Regions from separate parts of the Comamonas sp. Tr-654 genome, predicted to be linked through region 1. Evidence: predicted binding sites of a transcription regulator. Region 1 holds the regulator's gene; each other region holds the start of a gene.
What was found. Region 1 encodes FNR, which switches genes on or off when oxygen is low (the NO sensors DNR and NnrR bind a similar motif). Its sites were predicted from a motif close to TTGATNNNNATCAA; they were not measured.
Positions count from the first base shown of each region.

Region 2: a site for FNR is predicted at 3,499-3,512, ahead of F3J24_RS01330 (universal stress protein). Genes of this name have one in related genera too.
Region 3: a site for FNR is predicted at 4,781-4,794, ahead of cydD (thiol reductant ABC exporter subunit CydD). Genes of this name have one in related genera too.

Region 1 is NZ_VWWQ01000007.1:196,185-204,118, reverse strand. Features, by position in the region: gene ccoG (cytochrome c oxidase accessory protein CcoG) at 1-47, shown strand, start outside; gene F3J24_RS20795 (FixH family protein) at 131-436, shown strand; gene F3J24_RS20790 (hypothetical protein) at 856-1,119, shown strand; gene fnr (fumarate/nitrate reduction transcriptional regulator Fnr) at 1,286-2,008, opposite strand; gene hemN (oxygen-independent coproporphyrinogen III oxidase) at 2,278-3,660, shown strand; gene F3J24_RS20775 (sulfite exporter TauE/SafE family protein) at 3,664-4,377, shown strand; gene F3J24_RS20770 (HD-GYP domain-containing protein) at 4,488-5,732, shown strand; gene F3J24_RS20765 (bifunctional diguanylate cyclase/phosphodiesterase) at 5,735-7,934, shown strand, end outside.
Region 2 is NZ_VWWQ01000001.1:320,577-328,510, forward strand. Features, by position in the region: gene F3J24_RS01310 (CopD family copper resistance protein) at 626-1,024, opposite strand; gene F3J24_RS01315 (Rrf2 family transcriptional regulator) at 1,021-1,470, opposite strand; gene F3J24_RS01320 (NnrS family protein) at 1,484-2,737, opposite strand; gene F3J24_RS01325 (group III truncated hemoglobin) at 2,730-3,134, opposite strand; gene F3J24_RS01330 (universal stress protein) at 3,635-4,081, shown strand; gene F3J24_RS01335 (tripartite tricarboxylate transporter substrate binding protein) at 4,391-5,326, opposite strand; gene F3J24_RS01340 (M20 aminoacylase family protein) at 5,392-6,612, opposite strand; gene F3J24_RS01345 (LysR substrate-binding domain-containing protein) at 6,707-7,600, shown strand; gene F3J24_RS01350 (ATP-binding protein) at 7,685-7,934, opposite strand, start outside.
Region 3 is NZ_VWWQ01000005.1:245,097-253,030, forward strand. Features, by position in the region: gene F3J24_RS16810 (cytochrome ubiquinol oxidase subunit I) at 1-1,195, opposite strand, end outside; gene F3J24_RS16815 (amino acid ABC transporter ATP-binding/permease protein) at 1,227-2,951, opposite strand; gene cydD (thiol reductant ABC exporter subunit CydD) at 2,948-4,678, opposite strand; gene F3J24_RS16825 (nitronate monooxygenase family protein) at 4,921-5,877, opposite strand; gene F3J24_RS16830 (hypothetical protein) at 5,946-6,101, opposite strand; gene F3J24_RS16835 (ABC transporter substrate-binding protein) at 6,160-7,290, opposite strand; gene F3J24_RS16840 (electron transfer flavoprotein subunit alpha/FixB family protein) at 7,430-7,934, opposite strand, start outside.

The DNA.
Region 1 (7,934 bases):
GAGCCGGACGTATCTCCGAAAAATCCGTGTTCCTGGTGCCACGCTAGGGCATCGCGAATCAGCAACAATTGATGCCGCTCGATTGCAGGTTTGCAATGGGGCGGCCAGATTTCTGAAAAGAGGTTTCACCATGTCGGCAGCACAAGCCAAGGCCCCGCAAAAGGCCAAGATCATCCACCCCGAGGACGGCAAGCCCTGGTGGAAGTTTGCCCATGTCTGGCTCGTCATCGCCGGTCCCGCTGTGGTGGTGGTCGCGGGCATCGTGACCGCCTATATCGCCATGAGCAAGCCGGATCCTGTGATCGACCCCGACTACTACCGTCACGGCATTGAAATCAACCAGCGCCTCACCGAGAGCGAAAAAAGCCTGGCGCCGGCAGTGACGGGGCGCAACCATGCCGCGACGCCGGCCAAGGACCATCCGCTGGATCGCTGACCGCGATTTCAACGCATTCCCGAGGCCGCTTTCGCGGCCTTTTTTACGCCCCTGGTTGCAGACTTTTCTGGAGCCTGGCCGGTCGCGGCGGCACTCGGTGTCTTGGTCGATTGCAGAGTAGGGCGCTCGCTTGCCGTACAGCCGGCGCCGCATGAGCGCATGTTCTGGCCTTCGCTGCAGCGTTCAAGGACCGGTAAAAGCTGGGGCCGGGTGGTATTCAATAACAGGAGCGCATAGCGCTTAATCAAAGGCTATTTCAGATAGATATAGACCTTAAATCGATGCACATAAAGCGCTGGAAGCTCTTTAAGTAAGAGCGGTCCAGGGTTTCCTATCTGAGTGCATGCCCTTGGTATGACGAGGAAAGTCATGGCAATTGTGCAAAATGGGTTCAAACCCACAGGCCAAGGAGAATCGCGATGGATGCTCGACGCTGGATGTGGATTGTCTGGCCGGCTTTTCTGGCGGCGGCAATCATGGAAATGGTGGTATTTGCCTTTGTGGACCCGCTGGACATGCACTGGCTGGGTTCGCCTCTGGAATGGTCGCGCAATGGCATTTACACCCTGGCCTTTTTTGCCTTCTGGGCGGTCACCGTGTTCAGCGGACTGATGACCGCCATGCTGGGCCGTTCGGCCAGCGATCTGAATCAGGGCATAGTCTCGGAGCCCCTGGTCGAGTAAAGCGCTGCGCACAGGACCGCAGTTTCGAGGCCGGTGGCGGCTTCGGATGGCGGGGCTGGGCGCTCGCTGTGCCGGCGGCCTCGGTAGCGGAAACTCCTGGCAGGCATTCGCCGTCATAAAAAAAGCCCGCTGTCTGCGGGCTTTGTCTTGAAGGCTGCTGTCGAACTCAGTCCTGGCATTGCTGGCTGTTGACGATGCGCCTGAGCGCCTCGGTATCCAGAATGCGTAGATGGCGCTGTCGGACTTCGATGATGCCTTCCTCGGCGAACTTGGAGAAGGTGCGGCTCACGGTCTCCAGCTTGAGGCCCAGATAGCTGCCGATTTCTTCACGCGTCATGCGCAGCACCAGCTCCGACTTCGAAAAGCCGCGTGCAGACAGACGCTGCACCAGGTTCAGCACAAAGGCTGCGAGACGTTCTTCGGCGCGCATGCTGCCCAGCAGCAGCATTACGCCATGCTCACGCACGATTTCGCGGCTCATGACCTTGTGCACATGATTTTGCAGTGCTGTGACTTCGCGCGAGAGCTGCTCGAGCTTGTCGAAAGGCATGATGCAGACTTCGGCATCTTCCAGCGCCACGGCATCGCAGGTGTGATGGTCGTTGACGATTCCGTCCAGACCGATGATCTCGCCGGCCATCTGAAAGCCAGTGACCTGGTCGCGACCGTCTTCGGTGGCCACGCTGGTCTTGAAGAAGCCGGTGCGAATGGCGTACAGCGAGGTGAACTCCTCGCCGTTGCGAAACAGCAGCCCGCCCCGTTTGACCTTGCGGCGTGTGGCCACAATTTCGTCAATGCGCTCCATTTGTTCATCGTCCAGGCCCATGGGCATGCACAGTTCACGCAGATTGCAGTTGGAGCAGGATGCTTTGATGGTCTGAAGATTCATGGGCTTTTCAGCAACGGCACAGACAGACTTGGAATGGAGAGTCGCGCCGGTCATTGACCTCGTAGTTAGTGATGAGTTGGATCAAATTGTCGCAGTACTTGCCTTACGCTCTCTTGATATTCATCAAGGACAGTTGGATTGCCTTGGGGCACATTGTTTGTATTCATTCAAAAACATGTGCTTCTGCCCATTATGGGCATGATTTCCAGGATCTGGTTTTCTTTGAAATCTGCTCAATGTGGAGTGTGGGCGCACCCTAACTTTCAGTTATGACCGCAGTCACGCCCGAGTTGCTGAGCCGCTTTGATATTCCCGGCCCGCGCTACACATCATTTCCAACAGCCGACCGTTTTGTTGAGGCTTTTGGTGCAGACGACTATATCCTGGCATTGAAACAGCGCAAGACGCATTCGGGCTCACGTGCCTTGCCCTTGTCCGTTTATGTGCATGTGCCGTTTTGTGAGTCGCTTTGCTATTACTGCGCCTGCAACAAGATAGTGACCAAGCATCATGAGAAGGCTGCCGAGTATCTGGATTATCTGGGCCGTGAACTGGCCATGCATACCGAGCATTGTGGCAAAGGCCAGCTGGTAAGCCAGCTGCATCTTGGAGGCGGCACGCCGACCTTCTTCAGCGATGCCGAACTGCAGCAGCTGATGGTCCTGATGCGTGAGCATTTCAAGCTCGATCCGGCTGGCGAATATTCCATCGAAGTCGATCCGCGTACCGTGAGCAACGAGAGGCTGAAGACACTCAAGGACATGGGCTTCAATCGCCTGAGCTTTGGCGTGCAGGATTTTGACCCCGCAGTGCAGAAAGCGGTGCACCGGGAGCAGCCCGCCGAGCAAGTCTTTGAACTGGTGGCCGAGGCCCGCCGGCTGGGCTTTGTCTCCATCAATGTGGACCTGATCTACGGTCTGCCCAAGCAGACATCCGAGTCTTTTGCGCGAACGCTGGCCCAGGTCAATGAGCTGCGTCCCGACCGCATTGCACTGTATGCCTATGCGCATCTGCCCGAGCGCTTCAAGCCGCAAAGGCGTATTGCATCGGCTGACTTGCCCATGGGACAGGAGAAGCTGAACATGCTCTCCGGCGCAATCGATGCCTTCATGAATGGCGGCTATGTCTATGTGGGCATGGATCACTTTGCGTTGCCCGACGACTCTCTGGCCATCGCCAAGCGTCAGGGGCGCCTGCATCGCAACTTCCAGGGCTACAGCACCCAGCCCGATTGCGACCTGATTGCGCTGGGCGTATCGGCCATCGGCAAGGTGGGCGCCACCTACAGCCAGAACGTCAAGACCCTGGAAGAGTATTACGACGCCATTGATGGCGGCATGCTGCCCGTGCAGCGCGGATTGGCGCTCTCGCGTGACGATCTGGTGCGCAGGGCCATCATCATGGCCATCATGTGTCAGGGCTCCGTCCTGTACGAGCCGATGGAGCAGGCCTGGCTGATCAATTTCCGCGAGTACTTTGCTCGGGAGTTGGCAGCACTTGCGGAAATGCAGCGCAATGGCCTGGTTCAGCTATCCGACGAGGGCTTCAAGGTCACGGGCCTGGGCTGGTTTTTTGTGCGCGGAGTAGCCATGCTGTTTGATCGATATTTGCAGGCCGACCGAAACCGCGCGCGCTTTTCACGCATCATCTAGCGCATGTTGTTTTCGCTGGTCTGGACTGCTTTGATCATGGGGCTCGTGGGTGGGCCCCATTGTCTTGTGATGTGCGCTGCACCTTGCAGCGTCGTGACGGGTGCAAGGCCTGCCAGCGACGGCCAGGTCATCGCCTTGCACGGCCTGCAAAAACGCCAATGGCTGCGTACCAGTCTGTTTCATCTGGGACGCATTGCTGGTTATGCCCTGCTGGGCGGAGTGGCGGCCGTGGCCATGGAGAGTCTGGCCTGGCTGACCAGCCAGACAACGGCCTTGCAGAAGCTCTGGACGCTGATGCATGTCGCGGTTATGGCCTGGGGTCTGGCCATGCTGGTGCAGGCGCGACAACCGGTCTGGCTGGAGCAGGCTGGGCGCTCTGTCTGGACCAGGGTCCAGCCCTGGGTCGTCGCCCCGGGAGGGAGTCTGGCCGCAGGCTTTGCCTGGGCCCTGATGCCTTGCGGTTTGCTGTATTCGGCAGTGCTGGTGGCCGCGCTGAGTGGCGGAGTCTGGCAAGGTGCTCTGTCAATGGCAGCCTTTGCCGTTGGCGGCGCCGTGTGGTTGCTGGCGGGCCCCTGGTTGTGGCAGCTGGGGCAGTCGCATCTCAATGCTTTGCGGGCGCGCTGGGGCACCAGAATTGCGGGTTTGATGCTGATTGGTGTTGCGAGTTGGGCTTTGTGGATGGATCTGGTCTACAAACCCGGCCTTTGGTGCCGATAAGTCACACAGGAGGGGAATGTTGGTGCAGTTTGCATCCCAACAGACCCTAGTCATGGTTGAGCAGTCATGGAACTGCGGAATAATGTCTCATCTTGTGTGTAGCGCTCAAAGTGAATCGTTTCGTTGCTATTGATATCGGACAATTGCGAATTGGCATGTATGTCCATCTGGAGACTGGCTGGTTGCGCCACCCGTTTCCCGTCAGCAGCTTCAAGATTGTCAATGACGAGCAGTTGCAGACGCTCAGGACCCTGAAGCTCAAGGCCGTACAGGTTGATCTCTCCAGAAGCGATCTGGTGGAGGCTGTCACGCCTTCCGTCGCGCCACCTCGGCCTGCTGCGAGCCATCCAGACAGCGATGCGCATGCCTGGCGCGACAGCATTCTGGGTGTGCAGTCCCGGTTTCTGGGTGCGGTTTCCGTATTTGACGATGTTCAGGCCCTGCTGCCTGCCAACCCCGAGCGCGCACGCGCCACGACCGATAGGCTGGTTGCACAGCAAGTCATCAAACTGGCTCAGGCTCGTGATCTGAGCTTGCATCTGCTCGCGGATACGGGCGGTGCCACATTCGGTGTTCATGGAGTGAACGTTTCCGTGCTGAGCCTGTTGCTGGGCAAGACGCTGGGCTTGCGCAACGATGTGCTGCAGGATCTGGGCACTGCCGCGTTGCTGCATGACATCGGCAAGCAGGGGCTGGAGATTTCCGCGTCGGCCAATGCACTGAATCAAGGCACGGATCGCATGCCGCTGCGAGAGACCACCTATGCGCGGCATGTCGGAGAGTCGGTGGCGTTGGCTCTGTCCATGGGCTATCCTCCTTCGGTCACGACAGCCATCGCCCAGCACCATGAGTGGGCTGATGGATCGGGCTTTCCGCTTGGCCTGTTGGCGACCGATATGGATATCGCTGGACAGATACTGGCGCTGGCCAACAATTTCGAGCGTTTGTGCAATCTGCCACTGCAAGGCAACGAAATGACGCCCCATGAAGCCATGGCCGTACTGTATGGGCAGTATCGCCAGCGTTATGCACCTGAGGTGCTCAAGGCATTCGTGCAGACTCTGGGTGTCTATCCGCCGGGGTCCTTGGTGGAGCTCAGCGACGGGCGCATGGGCGTGGTGGTGTCTGTCAATACCAGCCAGTCTCTCAAGCCGCAGGTGCTGACCTATGACACGCAGACGGCGCAGAAGCTGCGGTTCGTCGATTTGCTTGAATATGTGGGTTTGGGGATTCGTCGCGGTTTGACGCGTAATCAGCTATCGCGCAACGCGCTGGAAGCTTTGCAGCCACAACGGCGTCTTTGCTATTTTTTTGACAGTTCTGCAGCACCTGCTGTCGAGAAAGATCTCGCGTGACCATGCCGCAGAGTTTTCTGATCGACCCGCTGCTCGCTGCCATGCTCGATGGCTTGCAGGAGGCCGTCTGGCTGCTTGATTCTCAGAGCCTGCGCGTGCTTCATGCCAATGCGGCCAGCACTCATCTCACAGGTTACACCCCTGAGCAGGCACGGGAGCAGTATGTCGATGTGCTGTGCGCCTCCCTGGTGCAGAAGGCGTTCTGGCAGGATGCTTCTAATTGGGTGGGCGGCGCGAAATTTCTCACGGAGATCTGCAGGGCGGATGGATCGTTGACGGCCGTGGAGATGGGGGTTGGCTCCATCGCCCAGAATCCGCGCTGGTTGTTGCTCACCATGCTCGACCGCAGCGAGCAGTTGCGGCATGAAAGCGAGCTGGACATGCTGCTTGCGGAGTTACGGGCGACGCTGGAGTCCACCGCAGACGGCATGCTGGTCTGCGATCTGCGCGGCGGCATTCGCGCCTTCAACCATCGTTTCGCAGAGCTGTGGCAACTGCCCGAATCCCTGCTCGTGCAACGTGACGACGAGGCCATCTTCGCCCATCTCGAAGCGCAGACCATCAGCAGCGAGAGCCAGTTCACGCTGTTGCAGGAGGCGCAGGATCTGTCGGCACCCGAGACCTCAGAGGTGCTGCAACTGCTAAGCGGCCGGGTGCTGGAGCGTCGTTCCGTGCCTCAGCTCAGTCGCGGTGTGGCGATAGGGCGGATCTATTCCTACCGGGATATCACGGCGGAATCCAGTTCAGCAACCGAGCTGCGTCTCGCGGCGCGCGTGTTCGAGTCCAGCCTGGACGGCATCTTCATAGCCGATGCCGCGGGCGTTATTGTGCAGATCAATCCGGCGGGCGTGCAGCTGTTGCATGGAAGGTCGGTGCTGGGTCTTGCCGCCTGGGCGCTGTTCGAGTCCGAAGGCGGCCCTGTTTCCGATCTGCTGGAGCTGGCATCCGCGCGCTGGGATGCGGGCAGTTTCTGGGAGGGCAATCTTTGGCTCAAGCAGAGCGACGGTCAGCGTTGCGCGGTCTGGCTGTCCTGGGTGGCATTGCGTGACGGCTATGGTCGTCTGGTGCAGAGCATTGGCTTCATGCGCGACATGACCATGCAGCGCAGTGCACAAAAACAGATCGAGCAGCTTGCCTATAGCGATGCCCTCACCGGACTGCCCAACCGCCTGAGCTTGAGCCGTCACGTGCAGGCCGCCATCACTGCTGCGCGCTTTACGCAGCAGCCTTTCAGCATTCTGTTTCTGGATCTGGACCGTTTCAAGATCATCAACGACTCTCTTGGTCATGACTTTGGCGATCGGGTGCTCAAGCTGGTTGCTCAGCGGCTGGGCGGATTGCTTCGTCCTGCCGACGTGCTGTGTCGCCAGGGAGGGGACGAGTTCGTGCTCTATCTGCACGACTGTACCGGAGAGGGCGCCTCGGCCGTGGCAGCCCGCATTCTCGAAGAGATGCGTCAGCCCTTCATGCTCGACGGCCTGGGTTTTTCCGTGCAATGCAGCATTGGCGCGGCGCAGTTCCCTGCAGATGGGTTGACGCTGGACGAGCTGATTCGTCAGGCCGATATCGCCATGTATCGCGTCAAGGAGCGCGGACGCGGCAATTTCAGCTTCTACCAGCCGCAGATGAGTGCAGGCCTGCTCTCGCGCATGAAGCTGGAGCACGCCATGCGGCAGGCTCTGGACAAGGGGCATATGGCCGTGCATTTCCAGCCCCAGGTTCATATCCGTTCGGGTCGCATTGTGGCGGCAGAGGCTTTGCTGCGCTGGACGGATCCTGAGCTGGGCGTGATCTCTCCGGCGGCCTTCATTCCGCTGGCCGAAGAGTCCGGTTATGTGGTTGCGCTGGATGCCTGGGTGCTGGAGCAGTCGGTCCAGGAGGCCGCGCGCTGGCTGGCCATGGGCAAGCCCATCAAGGTGTCGGTCAATGTCTCGGCACTGGAGTTCAGGCAGCCGGACTTTGTGGATCGCCTCAAGCGCGTGCTGGAAGCCAGCGGCTTGCCGGCCCAGTGGCTGGAGCTCGAATTGACTGAGAGCATCCTGCTGCAGGAAGCGCAGGAAATGGCCTTGCGTGTGCACCAGATTGCAGAGCTGGGCGTGGGCCTAGTGATTGATGACTTCGGCACCGGCTATTCGAGCCTGGCCTATTTGAAAAAACTGCCGATCTCCAAGATCAAGATCGACCAGAGCTTTGTGCGCGGCC
Region 2 (7,934 bases), on a different contig from region 1:
TGTACAAGCTAAAGAACTGTCGTTGTCCAAAGTCATAGTCATCGCCCCAGCAACCCGGTGCTCAGGCGCGAAAAATGCCCACTCGGCTATGCCGCCTCCTGGACTCAAGTAGTGCTCGAAGGGTCGAGGCAGCATCCTCATCCGGTTGTTTGCCAGCGTTGCCCCTCGCCTCTGCCCGATTACGGCTGTGATACCCACTCCAGCCGCCCTATCGCTTGCACGAGTGGCCTCCTGCTGGCCGAAATTGCGGTATCGCAAATACATAGAGACTTTACCTATGCATTCATCCAATGACTGATATGGCTCCATGTGAGCTGGCGACGTTTCATCAATACCTGCGGCTATTGCTGATTTCACTGCTCGCCACAGATATCCGCACGCCATCGCATGCTTCACTGGCTTGATTGCATCCGCTGCGCATAGCCTGCCCTGCAATCTCCGGAACATGAAAAGCATAAGCGGACGGCTGTCCGCAATCGCTCTTGGTGCCTTGTTTTTCTGCTGCCTTCCCCTTACCAGCAAGAACCTGATCTGTAACGTCTCCAATTACCCGTGCGATGGCAGCCCTCTCCATCGCAAGCCTCTACCAATGCAAATAAAACATGGTCTTGACCAGCAGGAGGATCTACACAACATGGCAAAACACGCTCAGGTGCAGTCGATGCGAACGCTGCCCGTTGAGTTGTCCATGGCGACGCCACCACATGGCGCAGGCGAAATGCGCAAGCACGCTTAGCGCCAGGGCGATCTTGAATGTCATCAACATGCCCGTGCTGCTGGCCAGTGGGTGTGCCAACGCCGATCGGAGCTGCCAGGCCAAGCCTGCCCCCGCAGAGTAGAGAGCCAACAACACCCAGGGCATGACGGCCGTTGCGCGGCTACCCAGCGCCTGCTCCACAAGGAGCATGTGCTGTTTCGGCACTCGGCTGGGTACCTGGGTCAGCAGCACCACCTCGAAGAACACAGTACCCGCAAACGCCACGGCAGCCAGCAGGTGTAGTGTGATCAGCAAGCCGTAGCTCATGTTCGAGCCTCCGAACGCAGGATCGGGATCAGCGACGTTGCGCTTGCAGCCGGTGCAATTAGATCCGCAAGAGTGAATTCATCCAGATGCGCCAGGAAGCTTTGCAAAGCACCCTGCAGCATGCCTGCGAGGCGGCAGTCGCCAGTCAGCGTACACCGGTTGTCACTGCCAAAGCATTCCACCAGTGCGAAGTCTGGCTCCATTCCACGCACCACGGCGCCGATATTGATCTGCTGTGGCATATGGGCAAGGCGCATGCCGCCCCCCTTGCCACGCACCGTGACTATCCAGCCCTTCAGCGCCAGTTGATGCGTCACCTTCATCAGATGCGTCTCGGAAATTTCATAAGCCTGTGCGATCTCGGAAATCGTGCACAGCCGCTGGGGTTGCCGGGCCACATACATGAGCAGCCGCAGCGCATAGTCGGTCATCAGAGTGAGACGCATCGAGGGATTCCGTTCAAGCGGATTTTCTGGACTTGATCACTGGCTGGGCAGCGGACAGTCCGGCGGGAGGCAGGCGCGGTCGAATCAGCAATGGCGCAAAGCGCCACAGGTACAAGGCAAAGGCCAACACCCATGCTAGAGCCGAAGCGTGGAGCGCCGCCTGGGCGGGGGCCGCAGGCAGCAGTGCCAGCAAACGCAGCACCGCGGCAGCAAGCACCAGCACATACATGGTCACCATGGCTGCATCCGTGCGCAACGGCCGGCCCAGATGCCCCAAAGCCGTACGTGTCACCATGCCGATAATCAGCACCGCAAAACCGGCCACGCCGATGACATGAACCGGCCAAGCCAGACGCAGCATCCAGCCACCAGCCTGAAGCGCAGCCACCAGCAGGCCAGCGCCTAAACCCGTATGGCCCAGGTAGAGTATCCACAGCAACGGTACCCGGCGCACCGCCCAGGGCCTCCAGGCCAGTACCTGCCACAGTGTGAGCAAACCTGCGACCAGCAATGCAGCCACCATGCCCTGTGTCCAGCCCAGCAACAGGCAGACAATACCGAGCAAACCAGCCCAGAGCTGCCACTGCCCGCTGGTTGTATGCATGGGTATCTGAAGGCCGGCGACAGCCCGCATGGCGAAGAACGGAATCACCCGCCGCGCCAGCAACAGCGCAATTACCGCCATGCACAGCAGGCCGGTGTAGAGATATTGCATCAGCGTTGCATAGCCACTGCCTTGCCATACCGCGCGCAGAAAGAGTGCATCGGCCGCACCCAGCCCGAATACCAGCAGCGGCAGACCGTAGTTGCGGCTGCTGCGTGCTGCGTAGATCGCCCGGCCCAGCACCACAGCAGCAGCGACAAAGAACAGCAGTTCGAACCCGCAGGCGAAGGCAAACGCGGTATCTCCCGGCACCAGAAAGCTCGCACGCGCCAGCAGCCACAGCACGCACAGCCAGCCCAGCGCGGGACCCTGAATAGGGTTGCGCCCGGTCCAGCTGCTTGCCGCCGTGCATAGAAAACCCACGGCAATCGTCGCCACGAAGGCCCACAACATCTCGTGCGCGTGCCACAGCACACCGCCCAGGCGCCCAGCAAGCCATTGCGGCGCAAACACCCACAATGCCACCGACACCGCAGCCCACAGGCATCCGGCCATATACAAAGGCCTGAAGCCAAACTCCAGGAAGGCTTGCCACTGGGGCGCAGGTGCTCTGGAGCGGTATGCCGATCCCGTCGGCTCATCGATTTGCAGCAGCTCAGACATGATTCACCACCTGCGGCAGCTGTTTGGGATCACGACTCATCTGGTACCCCGACCATAGACTTTGCGCAATACGGCGTGCCGCCTGCCAGGCTTGATCGGCCATGGATCGATTGGGCTGCTCGGCCAGTGTGATCTCGAACAGGCCAAGCCAGCGCTCAAACAGCTCGGTGCTTAGCCCGGGTAGCGCGGCATGTTTGGCCATGGGTGCCCCGGAAAAACGGGCAGTGCGCCGCAAAACGGCCGACCAGAAATCCACCAGTTTGGCCAGATGCTGATCCCAGTCCGTAATGTGCGCCTCGAAGATGGGGCCTAGCACCTCGTCCTGGCGTATACGCGCATAAAAAGCATGCACCAGGCGGGCAACTTCCTCTTCTGAGCAAAGCTCATGACTCCTCATAGGACAACTCCTTTCGCTGTCTCCACATAAGATGTATTTATTATGCATCTTTAAGATGCGACCATGTTTCAATGTCCCACCAGCATGCAGACTCGGACGCCTTGTCAGTCATTGATGCGATTTCTGGAGCAGCCGCCTGGATCTAGGTTCGGCTCGCGCGCCAACAATATGGAAGCAACAATTCAGCAGACAAGAGCCGCCCCACTCGCCCCCGCTCCCGGCCATTGCATCAAACCGGATACATGCCAGCTTCAACAGCCTGCAGGGCCGCATGCCAGGAATGAGGCTCAGGGATTACTATTTTGATAGCTAGCATTCATTTACGGGTATACGCCAGATGCATTTTTGCTTGTTTTCCCAAGGTTTGATTGCCATCAAGAAACCGTCTGAATACTGACGCTGTGTGTTGCATTGACCGACCCGCGGTGTGAGTATGAACACGGCATGCGATCGCATTCATTGTTCAACAACAGGCGCGCTGACGCGCAAGGAGGCTGGCTATGTTCAAGCACATTTTGATTCCTACAGACGGCTCGAAACTCTCCGAGGCCGCGCTACGCGCGGGCATGCAACTGGCCAAGGAACAAGGTGCGCAGGTAACGGCGCTGTATGTGATGCCGGATTACACCGCCATGATCTACGGCGCCGAGGCGATGATGGCCTACAACTCTGGAGAGATGGCCAAGAGCGCCGAGAAGGAAGCCGACCAGGTGCTCAAGATTGCGACGGACATCGCCGTGGCCGAGGGCGTGGATTGCAAGACCGCGCGCATGACGAATATCTCTATCAACCAGGCCATCATCCAGCAGGCGAAAGACAGCCATTGCGATCTGATCTGCATGGCATCGCATGGCCGCAAAGGCATCGCCGGCATTTTGTTGGGCAGCGAAACCCAGCGCGTGCTGGTCAACAGCAGCATTCCTGTACTGGTGCACCGTTCGGTCTGATTCACCAGCCAGTCGCAGGCCCCCCTCCTTAAGCCGTCTGTTGCGAGGCCAGATAGCCATGAGACAGACGAAGGCGATACGGGGTTCTTAATGAAAGAAATCCGCTGGAAGCCCCCTGACGGGCAAGTGCAGCTCAGTCGCGAAATGCTGCTTGCTACGGCAGTTGCGACCTTTAGCTTCAGGCGGATCAGGCTGACTTTCCCGCACGTCTCCTGGCCTGCAGGTGCAACCCGCTTATCGCACCAGTCTCCAGCTTGATGAGCAATGCGCGCCGCTTGCTGGCGCGCTTACTAAAGCAGCCTGTGGTGCTTACTGAGGCTGAAGTTGAATGCTTTTGGCCATGGCGCGAAATTTGACGGTGTCTTCCTTGAGTTGCCGCTCCGCCTCAGCCAGCGTCTGGGGTTGCGGCGCTTCCGATCCGGTGGCCGCAATCTGGCGCCGCACCTCGGGATCACGCAGCACTTCGGCCAGTACTTTGTTCAGACGTACCACCATGTCCTCGGGAGTTTTGCGGCTCACCATGAGACCGGCCCAGGTGGAATGGCTGAAGTTCTTCAGAATCTTGCCTTCTCCAAGCGCGGGCACAGAGGGATCCAGCTCGCTGCGTGTGGGAGCCAGCCACCCGACGAGCCTCAAGCGCCCCTGCTCGGACATTCCCTTGAAACTCGTTGCATAGGGCTGGATGGCAAAGTCGATGCTGTTGCCTGCGACATCTTGGACCATGGGTGCCATGCCTTTGTAGGGCACATGTGTGACGTGGATCTGGGTCTGCTGCGCCATGCTTTCAGCCAACAGGTGATACATGGAGCCCATGCCGACGCTGCCATAGGACAGACCTTTGTCCTGGGTCTTGGCATAGGCAATGAATTCATCGACGTTGCGCACCGGTAGAGTGGCGCGTGTGAGCAGAACCAGCGGATTCACTGCCACCTGGCCCAGCATGCGAAAGTCTTCGGCTCTTAGCTTCACGGCGGCGTTGACCATGGGCGAGAGAATCACCTCGTTGGGTGAGCCGAGAAAGATCATGTGCCCATCAGCGGGCGCGTTCAGCACCTTCTGCGCGGCCAGTGATCCGCTGACGCCGCCCAGATTGTCCACAATGACCTGCTGGTTCAGGGCACGACCCAATGCCGGGCTTATCGCCCGGGCGATGGAATCCGACAGGCCTCCAGCCGGATACGGAACGAGCAGAGTCACCACACGCTGATCGGCTGCCCGTGCAGCGCCCATTGCGAATGGGGCCACACACGAAAAACCAAGCGACAGGACGAGAGCGCGTCGACGCAAGATGGAGACAGGTTTTTTCATGATCAGATTCGGGCGTGGGTTGAAAGAAAGGAATGGGCCAGAGCCGTCCAGAATGTGGCGCCGGTTTCGAGGTTGCGATCGTTGAAGTCGAAACTGGGGTTGTGCACATTGCAAGGTCCCGAGGCGCTGCCATGTGTGTGGCCGTTGTCGCCATTGCCAATGAAGAGGTAGCAACCGGGGCGCTCTTCCAGCATGTATGCGAAATCTTCACTGGCGCACAGCGGATCGGCATCGGCTACGACCCTCGCATCGCCGAACAGCGACCGGGCTACACCCATCGCAAGCCGGGTTTCAGCGGGAGAGTTGACCAGCACCGGGTAGCCCCGCTCATAGGTGATGTGACACTGTGCGCCAAAGCTGTCGGCCTGGCCTTGCGCCACCGCCCGAATGCGCTCCTCCAGCAGATCGCGTACCTCGGGCTTCAGGGCCCGGATGCTCAACTCCAGTTCGGCGGTCTCGGGGATCACGTTGTAGGTTTGCCCGGCCTGAAGGCGTCCCACGGTGATTACGGCCGATGCCAGCGGATCTACATTGCGTGCGACGATGCTTTGCAAGGCCATTACCGTGGACGCAGCAACCACCGTAGGATCGGTCGCCAGGTGCGGCATGGCGCCGTGGCCGCCGCAGCCCTCGAACACCAGAGTTGCCCTATCGGAGGAGGCCATGCAAGCACCTTCACGAAACAGGATCTGGCCCTGCTCCATTCCTGGCATGTTGTGCATGGCAAAGACCGCGTCGCAGGGAAAGCGCGAAAACAGTCCCTCCTTCATCATGCGCTGGGCACCGCCCGCACCACCCAGTTCTTCCGCAGGCTGGAAGATCAGATGCAGCATGCCGTCCATGGCATGCTTGCCTTCGCGATGCAGCTTGGCTAACGCCTGTGCCGCGCCAAGCAGCATGGTGGTGTGACCATCGTGCCCGCAGCCGTGCATTTTTCCTGGCACCTCGCTGGCCCAGGGCAACCCCGTGTCCTCCTGAATAGGCAGCGCGTCCATTTCCGCACGCAGTCCCAGGCGCCTGGAGCCAGGGCCAAACTTCAGCGAGCCAACCAACCCTGTTCCCGCAAGCCCGGTGGTGACCTCATAGCCCCACTCGCGCAGGCGACGCTCGACCAGCGCACTGGTCTGGAACTCTTCAAAACCCAGTTCAGGCTGGCGATGGATGGCGTGCCGCCATGCGAGCATGGCATCGGTATCGAGGTAGGGGCTGAATTTCAAGTGCATGCAAAAAATGTAGCGTCTCGGTCATCGCACCAAAAGCCGGTATATTTTCCGAGGAGACAACCAAAATGATTCACCCGATGAAAACCCTGCCCTCATGAAAAATCATCAGATTCGGGCTTTCACCCAAGTCGCCGAAAGCGGCTCCATCCGGGCTGCTGCCCGTGCACTCTTTCTGAGCCAGAGCGCTCTGACCAAGTCGCTGCGCGAACTGGAGGAGGATGTAGGCGCAGAGTTGCTGGTACGCAGCTACAAGGGCATTGAGTTCACCCCGGCTGGCAAAGTGCTGCTCTCCCATGCACGCCTGGCGCTGTCGATGCTGGACAAGGCGCGCGAAGAGGTGCGACTGATCCGCGGCGGCTCGGGCGCCCGGGTGGCCGTGGCGATGTCGCCCCTGGTTTCGATCAAGGCACTGCCCGAAGTCTGGAAAACGTTCGAACAGTTGGCACCGGGTGTGCAGCTGGCCCTCAGTGAAGGCTTTCTGAGCAGCTTGATTCCCGCTCTGCTCGAGGGACGGCTGGACTTTGCACTGGCGATTGCCGACCCCGCCGATCTGCCTTATGAACTGGTCTTCAAACCACTGATGGACGTGATTGCCATGCCTGCCGGAAGACAGGGCCATCCGCTGGCCAAGGCGAAAACCTGGGATGAGCTTCGTGACGCGACCTGGGTTTTGAACTACTCCGCGGGCAGCCAGAGCGAGACTCTGGTGAGCTGGCTTCGAGGCCAGGGTTTGGCGGAGCCACGCAAGATGGTCAACTGCACCTCGTCCACGCTGATGAGTGAGCTGATGAGGCGCACTGACGTACTTGGCTTCTGCCCCGAAATTCTCTTGAACGACAAGATCTATGGAGCGGGACTAGAGCGTCTGCAGGTTGAGCCACTGCCACCACCCATGGCGCTTGGCTTGGTTCAGCTGCGCGGTGTGCCGTTGAGCAGCGCAGCGAAGCCGTTGGCGGCTCTGTTCATGAAGTATTTCCGCAAGACATAGGAACAGGTTCGGCATGCCCATTCATGGACGGCATCCAATGCGCCGCTAGTCCCTCGCTCAATGCCACAACTTCGGCCCAGGCCGTCACTGACGCGGCAGCTTCAGCGTTGCCTCCAGACCACCGCCCGGTAGATTGCGCAATAGCAACTGACCTCCATGTGCATGCGCCACGGTCTGCGCAATGGACAGGCCGAGACCCACTCCACCCGAGGAGGCATTGCGCGAATGCTCCACGCGGTAGAAGGGCTCCAGTACACGAGAAATCTGATCTGGCGGGATGCCGGGACCACGATCACGCACGCTGATGCTTAGAAAATCATGGGCGTCGCTGACA
Region 3 (7,934 bases), on a different contig from region 1:
CCATGATGCGGAAGGTCCAGAACAGTGGCCCCACGGGCGGTACGGTATCCATTGCCGCCTGCTGGATCTGCGCTTCGGTGGCCTTGCGGGGATCATCCACATAGCGCATCAGCAGCAGGGCGTAGCCCAGATTGGCACCATTGTTCTCAAAGCGCAGGCGTGCCTCGGCAGGAATCTCGGCATCGGTCTTGGCCTTGCGAATGGTCTGCAGCGCGTCGTAGGCGTCGATACCGTTTCGGATATTGCCCTCGGCATTCTTGACCAGTTCGTTAATGCCGGGAATCGGGGTGTCCAGAGAACGCGTGCCGATCAGGCCCATAACCCATGGGATGTGCACGGCAAAGTGGGTCTCGCGCGCCTCGCGGTCGGGGAAGCCGAAGGCGGTGAAGGACGCCGGTGCGGGCTCGGTCTCCCACATGGCTTCGATCGATGCCAGCTTCATCTTCTGGTGTTCCGAGGACAGGTAGCCAGACTCGTCGCCCAGCACCACCACCGACAGCGAAGCGGCCAAGCCAAAGGATGCAGCCACCGTCATCGAGCGCTTGGCCAGATGGATGTGACGGCCCTTGAGCAGATACCAGGCCGAAATGCCCAGCACGAACAGCGAGGCCATGACATAGCCCGCCGACACCGTGTGCACGAACTTGGCCTGTGCCACGGGATTGGTGAGCACGGCAAAGAAGTCATTCACTTCCATGCGCATGGTCTGAGGGTTGAAGCTCGCCCCCACGGGGTTCTGCATCCAGCCGTTGGCCACCAGAATCCATAGGGCCGAGAAGTTGGTGCCTATGGCCATCAGACATGTGACGATCAGGTGCTTGACCTTGGAAAGTCGGTCCCAGCCAAAGAAGAACAGGCCGACAAAGGTCGCTTCAAGGAAGAAGGCCATCAAACCCTCGATCGCCAGCGGCGCACCAAAGATGTCGCCCACATAGTGGCTGTAGTAGCTCCAGTTCATGCCGAACTGAAACTCCATCACCACGCCGGTGGCCACACCCATGGCGAAGTTGATGCCGAACAGCACGCCCCAGAACTTGGTCATGTCGCGCCAGATGGCACGGCCGGTCATCACATACACCGTCTCCATGATGGCGATGAGTATGGACAGGCCCAGTGTCAGCGGCACAAACAGAAAGTGGTAGAGCGCCGTTATCGCAAACTGCAGTCGCGATAAATCGACGATATCGAGGTCCATGGTCAGGTCCTTTCTCTCGGTACTTCAAAAATCAATCGGAAAAACATATGTCCTGCGGTGCAACAGCCCCCAAGGTGTCGGGCCTCAGCTTCGCCATCAACTGCTCGAACTCCGGCGTGCCGCGCAGGGCCTGCGCTTTCACCTGCCCTGCCTGCAGATACACGATGCGGTCGGCAAGGCACGCCTCACGCTGCCAATGCGTGGCAAAAATCAGCGTTCGTGCGCCGCTCTCGGCAGCCTGTGCCAGGCGCTGCAGAACGTCGGCAGCAGTGACGGCATCCAGTCCCTCGCTCACCTCATCGAGCAGCCAGCAACGGTCGGGGCTCAGCAGCAGCCTGGCCAGTGCCAGCCGGCGCGACTGGCCTCCGGACAGGCCCAGGCCGCCCTCACCCAGCATGGTGTCCAGCCCCTGTGGCAAGGCCATGACGTCGCGTCCGAGGCCTGCAGCCTGCAGGGCGGCCCACAATTGCTCATCGCCGGCCTTGGCGTCGGCCAGCCTCAGGTTGTTGCGCAGGCTGTCCTGAAACAGCTCGGTTCTCTGTGTCATCCAGCTGCAGCTGCGGGCCTGAACCACGCCCTCGTCCGGCTGCTGCTCACCTGCCATCAAGTGCAGCAAGCTGGTCTTGCCTGCACCGCTGCTGCCAATCAGTGCCACGCGCTCGCCCTGGCGCACATTCAGATCTACAGGGCCCAATTGACGAAGCCGCACAGACTGCAGGCTGAAGGCCATAGTCTGCATGGGCTGCGGCAGGCTCTGTGCCGTATCCGCTGCGGCCATCAGCGCGGGAGCCAGCCTGCGCAGCGCCAGCCAGGTGCGCCCGGCCTGCTCAGCCCCTCGGCGCAGGGCGGCAAACGGCTCAAGGGCAGATAGTGCCAGCAAAATACCCAGCGCAGCAACCGGCGCGTTGATGCGGCCCTGCTCCATCAGCCAGGCCATCAGCAGCACGGATGCGCTCAAGGTCATGGCCGACACCACACCATAAGCCTTGGCGGCAGCCGCCTCGGATTGATAAAGCCGCTCATCGGCCCGGGCACAGCGAGCATCGCTGTCCAACACCTGTTGTACCTGGGCAGTCAACTGGCCTGCCATCAGCAGCTCGGTCTGGCCGGCAACCAGATCCACGGTCTGGGCACGCATGGCCTCCAGTGCCATGGCACGGCGTACGGCGGCCTTGCGGCTGCGCAAACCATGCCACAGGGCAATGCCCCAGCCAGCCAGCAGCAGCCACGCCAGGGTCAACAGGCCCAGCCACCAGCGCATGAATCCGTAGGCCAGAGCTGCCAGCAAGGCCGCGCCCAGCGCCGCGATGGCAGGCACCAGCAGGCGCAGATAAAGATTGTCCAGTGCGTCCACGTCGGAGGTCAGGCGCTGCAGCAACCTGGCCGGGCGCTGCAGCAGCAGACGGGCGGCCTGTGGGCGAGCCCAGCTCAGAAACAGTCTCTGGCGCATAGCGGCCAGTACGGCCAGCGTGGCGTCGTGAGTCACCAGACGCTCTGCATAGCGGGCGCCGGTGCGGCCCACGGCCAGCAGGCGAATGCCGGCCGACGGCATGAACACATCGAACACCAAAGCGCTGGCCGGCGCCAGACCGGCCAGCGCCGTGGCCGTGATGAACCAGCCGGACAGGCCCAGCAAGGCCATGCCCATCAGCACCGTGAGTGCGGCCAGCGCGGCGCCGCCCAACCATAGCTTGCGCGGTGCCATCCGACCGAGCACCTTCAGCATTTCGCGCACTGAAAAAGCTTGCTTCTTCATGACTGCGGCCCCTGCGCCGGTTGCAGTAGCGGCAGTTCGATCACGCGATCCATGGCTGCGGCCAGTTGCGCGTCGTGGGTGGCAACCAGCATGGTGCGCCCCCTGGCCAGATGGCGCAGAGACTGCGTGATCTGGGCCGCTGTCTCGGGATCAAGATGGGCAGTAGGTTCATCGACCAGCAGCAGTCCGGCTTCCGTCTGCGCGGCCATGCGTGCCAGGGCCAATCTCACCACCTCGCCTCCGGAAAGCCCTGCGCCGCCCTCGCCCAGGCTCGCACCGGGGCGATGCGCCAGGGTCTCGTCAAGTGCCGCCTGCTGCGTGGCTTGGGCAATCTGTTCGGGCCCTACCGAGCTGCGCCCCAGCGCGATATTGCGCGCGGCCGAACCAGCAAACACATGCGGTAGCTGACCCAGCCATGCCATGCGCCGACGCAGCTGCGTTGCACTGCGGGCATCGAGTGCTTGCCGATCTAGTTCGATACGGCCTTGCTGTACCGGCAAAAGGCCGGCAATCTGCGCTAGCAGCACGGACTTGCCACTGCCACTGGGACTCCACAGCGCCACATGTTCCCCAGCCTGTATGTGCAAAGTCAGCGGTGCAAGGCTGGAGTCGCTGCCTGGAGCCTGAACCTTGAGCCCGCAAACGCTGATGGACACAGGCTTTCCAGGGGATAGCCGCTCATTGACCAAGGATGCTTCGGCGGCATGCTGCGCCCCCACAATCTGCACGGACTGGATCTGCATGTTCTGCAAGGTCTGCAGCGCTGCCTCGCCCGCAGCTCTGTCATGCCAGACGGCCGAGAGATCGCGCAAGGGCTCGAAAAACGCCGGCGCCAGCAACAGCACGAACATGGCTTGGCCCAGACCGAGCTTGTCGCCCCAGGCGCCGAAGTTCAGCGTGCCCAGCAGGTGAAAGCCTATATAGACGGCCACCATGGCCACGCCCAGCGCCGAGAGAAGCTCCAGCACCGCAGAAGATAGAAAGGCAATGCGCAGCACACGCATGGTGCGGGCGCGCAGATCTTCGGCATGGTCGCGCAGCCGCTGGCCTGTCAGATCCACGGCATGCAGAGCGCGCAGCGTGCTCAGACCGCGCAGGCGGTCCAGCAAGAAAGCGTTCATATGCCCCAGTTGCAGCATCTGCTCTTCGCTGGCCGCCTTGGCACGCCAGCCCACTATCGCCATGAAGAGCGGAATCAGGGGCGCGGCCACTATCAGAATCAGGGCCACCACCCATGACTGCCAGGCAACGGTTGCCAGAATCACCAAAGGCAGCAGGCGCACACGCCACATCGCGCTCTGATAGCGCGCAAGCCACGGAACAATGGCCTCGGCCTGTTCGACCATGGCGCTGGCAGCCTGACCCGAAGCAGGGCGGCTCTTGTCCAGCGGCGATGCCTGGGCCAGCGACTGCAGCACCAGAGCGCGCAAGCTGCTCAGCTGTATACGCGCGGCACGATTGGCGAGCAAGCCGCCATGACCTTCTGCCCAGGCGCGCAACAAACCCAGCAACAGCACGCCCGCCGCCATGGGCCAGACGACCGCCACGCCCTGCCCCTCGGCCATGAGCTGTACAGCCCAGGCCAGCAAGGCGGCCTGCGGCAGCCAGATCAGTCCGGCAAACACCTGCCATACCGCGCCCGCACTGGGGCGGCGGATGACGCTCGCCAGTGCGGCATGCGTCGCATCGGTCTGATTGTCTATTGAGGAAGAAGGTATTTGCTGCATTTCTTAATTTTCAGTATTTACTGAAATTAACGGAATACTACTCTTCTTTTGACAATCATCATGACTTGATATGCAAAAGCCAATTGCAGGACCGGGCCTACATTGATGTCCATCAACTCCACAACGATTTATCAAGGGTTAACCCTTGTTTTAGTCGTGCTTGAGCAACATCAGACGAGCAGGCCGCCCATGAAAAACGGCGTCCGAAGACGCCGTTGGCACAGGGGAGTTGCGGATCCGCTTCAGGCTGCCAGCAGGCTGGCCTTGGCTTCGGCATATTCGCGCTTGAGGCGCGCCACCAGCTCGGCGGTGGGCTGCACCTTGTCGACAGCACCGATGCCCTGGCCGCAACCCCAGATGTCCTTCCAGGCTTTTTGCGCACCGCCGCCAAAGTTCATCTTGCTGGGATCGGACTCAGGCAGATTCTCCGGATCCAGACCGGCTGCACGGATCGAGGGCGCCAGATAGTTTCCATGCACGCCGGTGAAAAGATTGCTGTAGACCACGTCGTCGGAGTTGCCCTCGACAATCGCCTGCTTGTACGCTTCCACGGCACGCGCCTCGTCGGTGGCGATGAAGGCCGAGCCGATATAGGCAAAGTCCGCTCCCATTGCCTGGGCCGCGAGAACTGCTCCCCCCGTGGCAATCGAGCCGGACAGCGCCAGCGGGCCGTCAAACCATTGGCGAATTTCCTGCACCAGGGCAAACGGGCTCTTCACGCCCGCATGGCCGCCTGCGCCGGCCGCCACGGCAATCAGGCCGTCGGCACCTTTTTCAATGGCCTTGCGCGCAAACTTGTTGTTGATGATGTCGTGCAGCACCACACCACCCCAGCTATGCACGGCCTGATTCACATCCTCACGTGCGCCCAGGCTGGTGATGATGATGGGCACTTTGTACTTGGCGCAGACCTGCATGTCGTGCTCGAGACGGTCATTGCTCTTGTGCACGATCTGGTTGATGGCGAACGGCGCCGAAGGACGATCGGGATGGGCCTTGTCCCAGGCTGCCAAAGTCTCGGTGATCTCGGCCAGCCAGTCTTCCAGCAACTCGGCGGGACGGGCATTGAGCGAAGGCATGGAGCCGACGATACCGGCCTTGCACTGTTCGATGACAAGCTTGGGATTGCTGATGATGAAAAGCGGCGAGCCGATGACAGGCAAAGCCAGTTTTTTAAGAACGGGTGGCAGCTTGGACATATGTTGTCTCCTTCTTCGTTTTGTATATAAAAGAGCTGTAGCGCTTGCTCCAGATACGCCGGCAGCTCTTATTTCAGAAGCAGTTCGTTGAACGATCCACTCTCTGGCACTCCTGTGCCGACAGCAGCCTCGTCCGACTGGCCGATGGCCAGTTTCGCCTGCCATGGCGCCACTTCCTGTCCCCTGGGCAACAGTTTCTGCATCTGTTTTGCACGGCGGATCATCGTGATGGAATTGGCTGCAAAAAAGGCCTGAACGAGAAGCGTGTCAGGCCTTGGTTTCTTACTGCGTCACACGTCCTGCGGCGTTGACGATGGACAGGTCCACATATTTGGAGCCCACTTGCCCGGGCTTGAAGTTCACCCAGTAGCCGCCCAGGTCAAGAGACTCCAGTCCGCGCAGGGCGGCGCTCATCTTCTCAGGCGTTACCGGCTGACTGCGACGCATGGCCTCCACGATGACCTTGGCATTCACATAGCCTTCCATCATGGCAAAGCTCACCGGCACGTCCAGCGACTTGCCGGCCGCAATCGTCGCATCACGGAACTCCTTGTTGAGCTTGCCCGAGACCTTGTAGGGACTGGGCACCACCTGGGCGATCGACAGGCCGCTCATGTACTCCACAGGCAGGCGCTTGGCCAGTTGCTCGATATCCGCCTCGGCCGTGGCATAGATCTGGGCCGTGCCGCCCTCCATGCGATAAGCCTCGACAAAGGCCGCCGTGGCAGGGCTGGAAGCCACCAGCAAAATGGCCTGGGGCGAAGCCTTGGAAGCCTGTAGCTCCTGCACGGCCTTGTCCGAGCCACTTCTGCTCTTGATCATGGCCGAGGTCACCATCTTGGCTCCACTTGGGTTCACGGCCTTGGTGACCAGGGCCGTCAGTTCCTGAGCATCGGGACGCTCCTCAAACACCAGGGCCAGGCGCGTGATGCCGACAGTGGCCAGATGGGTGGAAATCTTGGCAACCTGCTCTACCAATCCTGCGCGCGTGGAGAACATCTGCGCCGACGCCAGCACACGGGTGTCCGTGCTCTGATAGCCCACCAGCGGAATCTGCGAGCCATCCAGCGACTTGCTCTCGAGCAAGGCCGAGAGATTTCGATTGCCGAAATAACCGGCCAGCACCACGGGTTTGGACTCGCTCAGCAGTTTGCGGGTCTTGGCCACAGTCTCTTCGGGATGACCCAGATCATCAAGCGAAGCCAGCTCCACAGGTTGGCCCTGCACGCCACCGGCCTTGTTGACCTGGTCAAAGTACAGACGCATGCCCTGCGCATAGGCGCGCCCCTGACTGGCTTCAGCCCCCGACATCGGAGCCACCTGCCCCACCGTCCAGGCCTGTGCCACCAAAGCGGCACCCGCACACAACGCGACCAAACCGGCTCGCGCCAACACCCAATGCTTGCGATTCATCAGAGTCTCCCTCTCCATCAATGCAGTGGGTCTGAAACGCCCATGCAGCTGCCGAATTATTGTTGATGGCCCGGTCCGTGCGAGCCAGACGCCCATGGAAAAAGAGGGGCTTGAAGCCCCTCTTTTGATGTGCGCCAAATTACAGCGCCTTGACCAGTTCAGGCACGGCGGTGAACAGATCGGCTTCCAGACCGTAATCGGCCACCGAGAAGATCGGTGCCTCGGGGTCCTTGTTGATCGCCACGATCACCTTGGAGTCCTTCATACCGGCCAGATGCTGGATCGCTCCCGAGATGCCGCAGGCAATGTACAGCTGCGGCGCCACGATCTTGCCCGTCTGGCCCACCTGCAGGTCGTTGGGCGCATAGCCCGCATCCACCGCAGCGCGCGAAGCGCCGATGGCCGCCCCCAGCTTGTCGGCCAGCGGCGACATGACTTCCTGGAACTTCTCGGCCGAGCCCAGCGCGCGACCACCAGAGACGATGATCTTGGCGGCCGTCAGCTCGGGACGCTCGCTCTTGGTCACTTCGCGGCCCACAAAGCTGCTCTTGCCGCTGTCCGCAGCTGCAGCCACGGTTTCCACGGCCGCAGAGCCGCCAGTGGCAGCTGCTGCGTCAAAGCCCGTGGTACGCACGGTGATGACC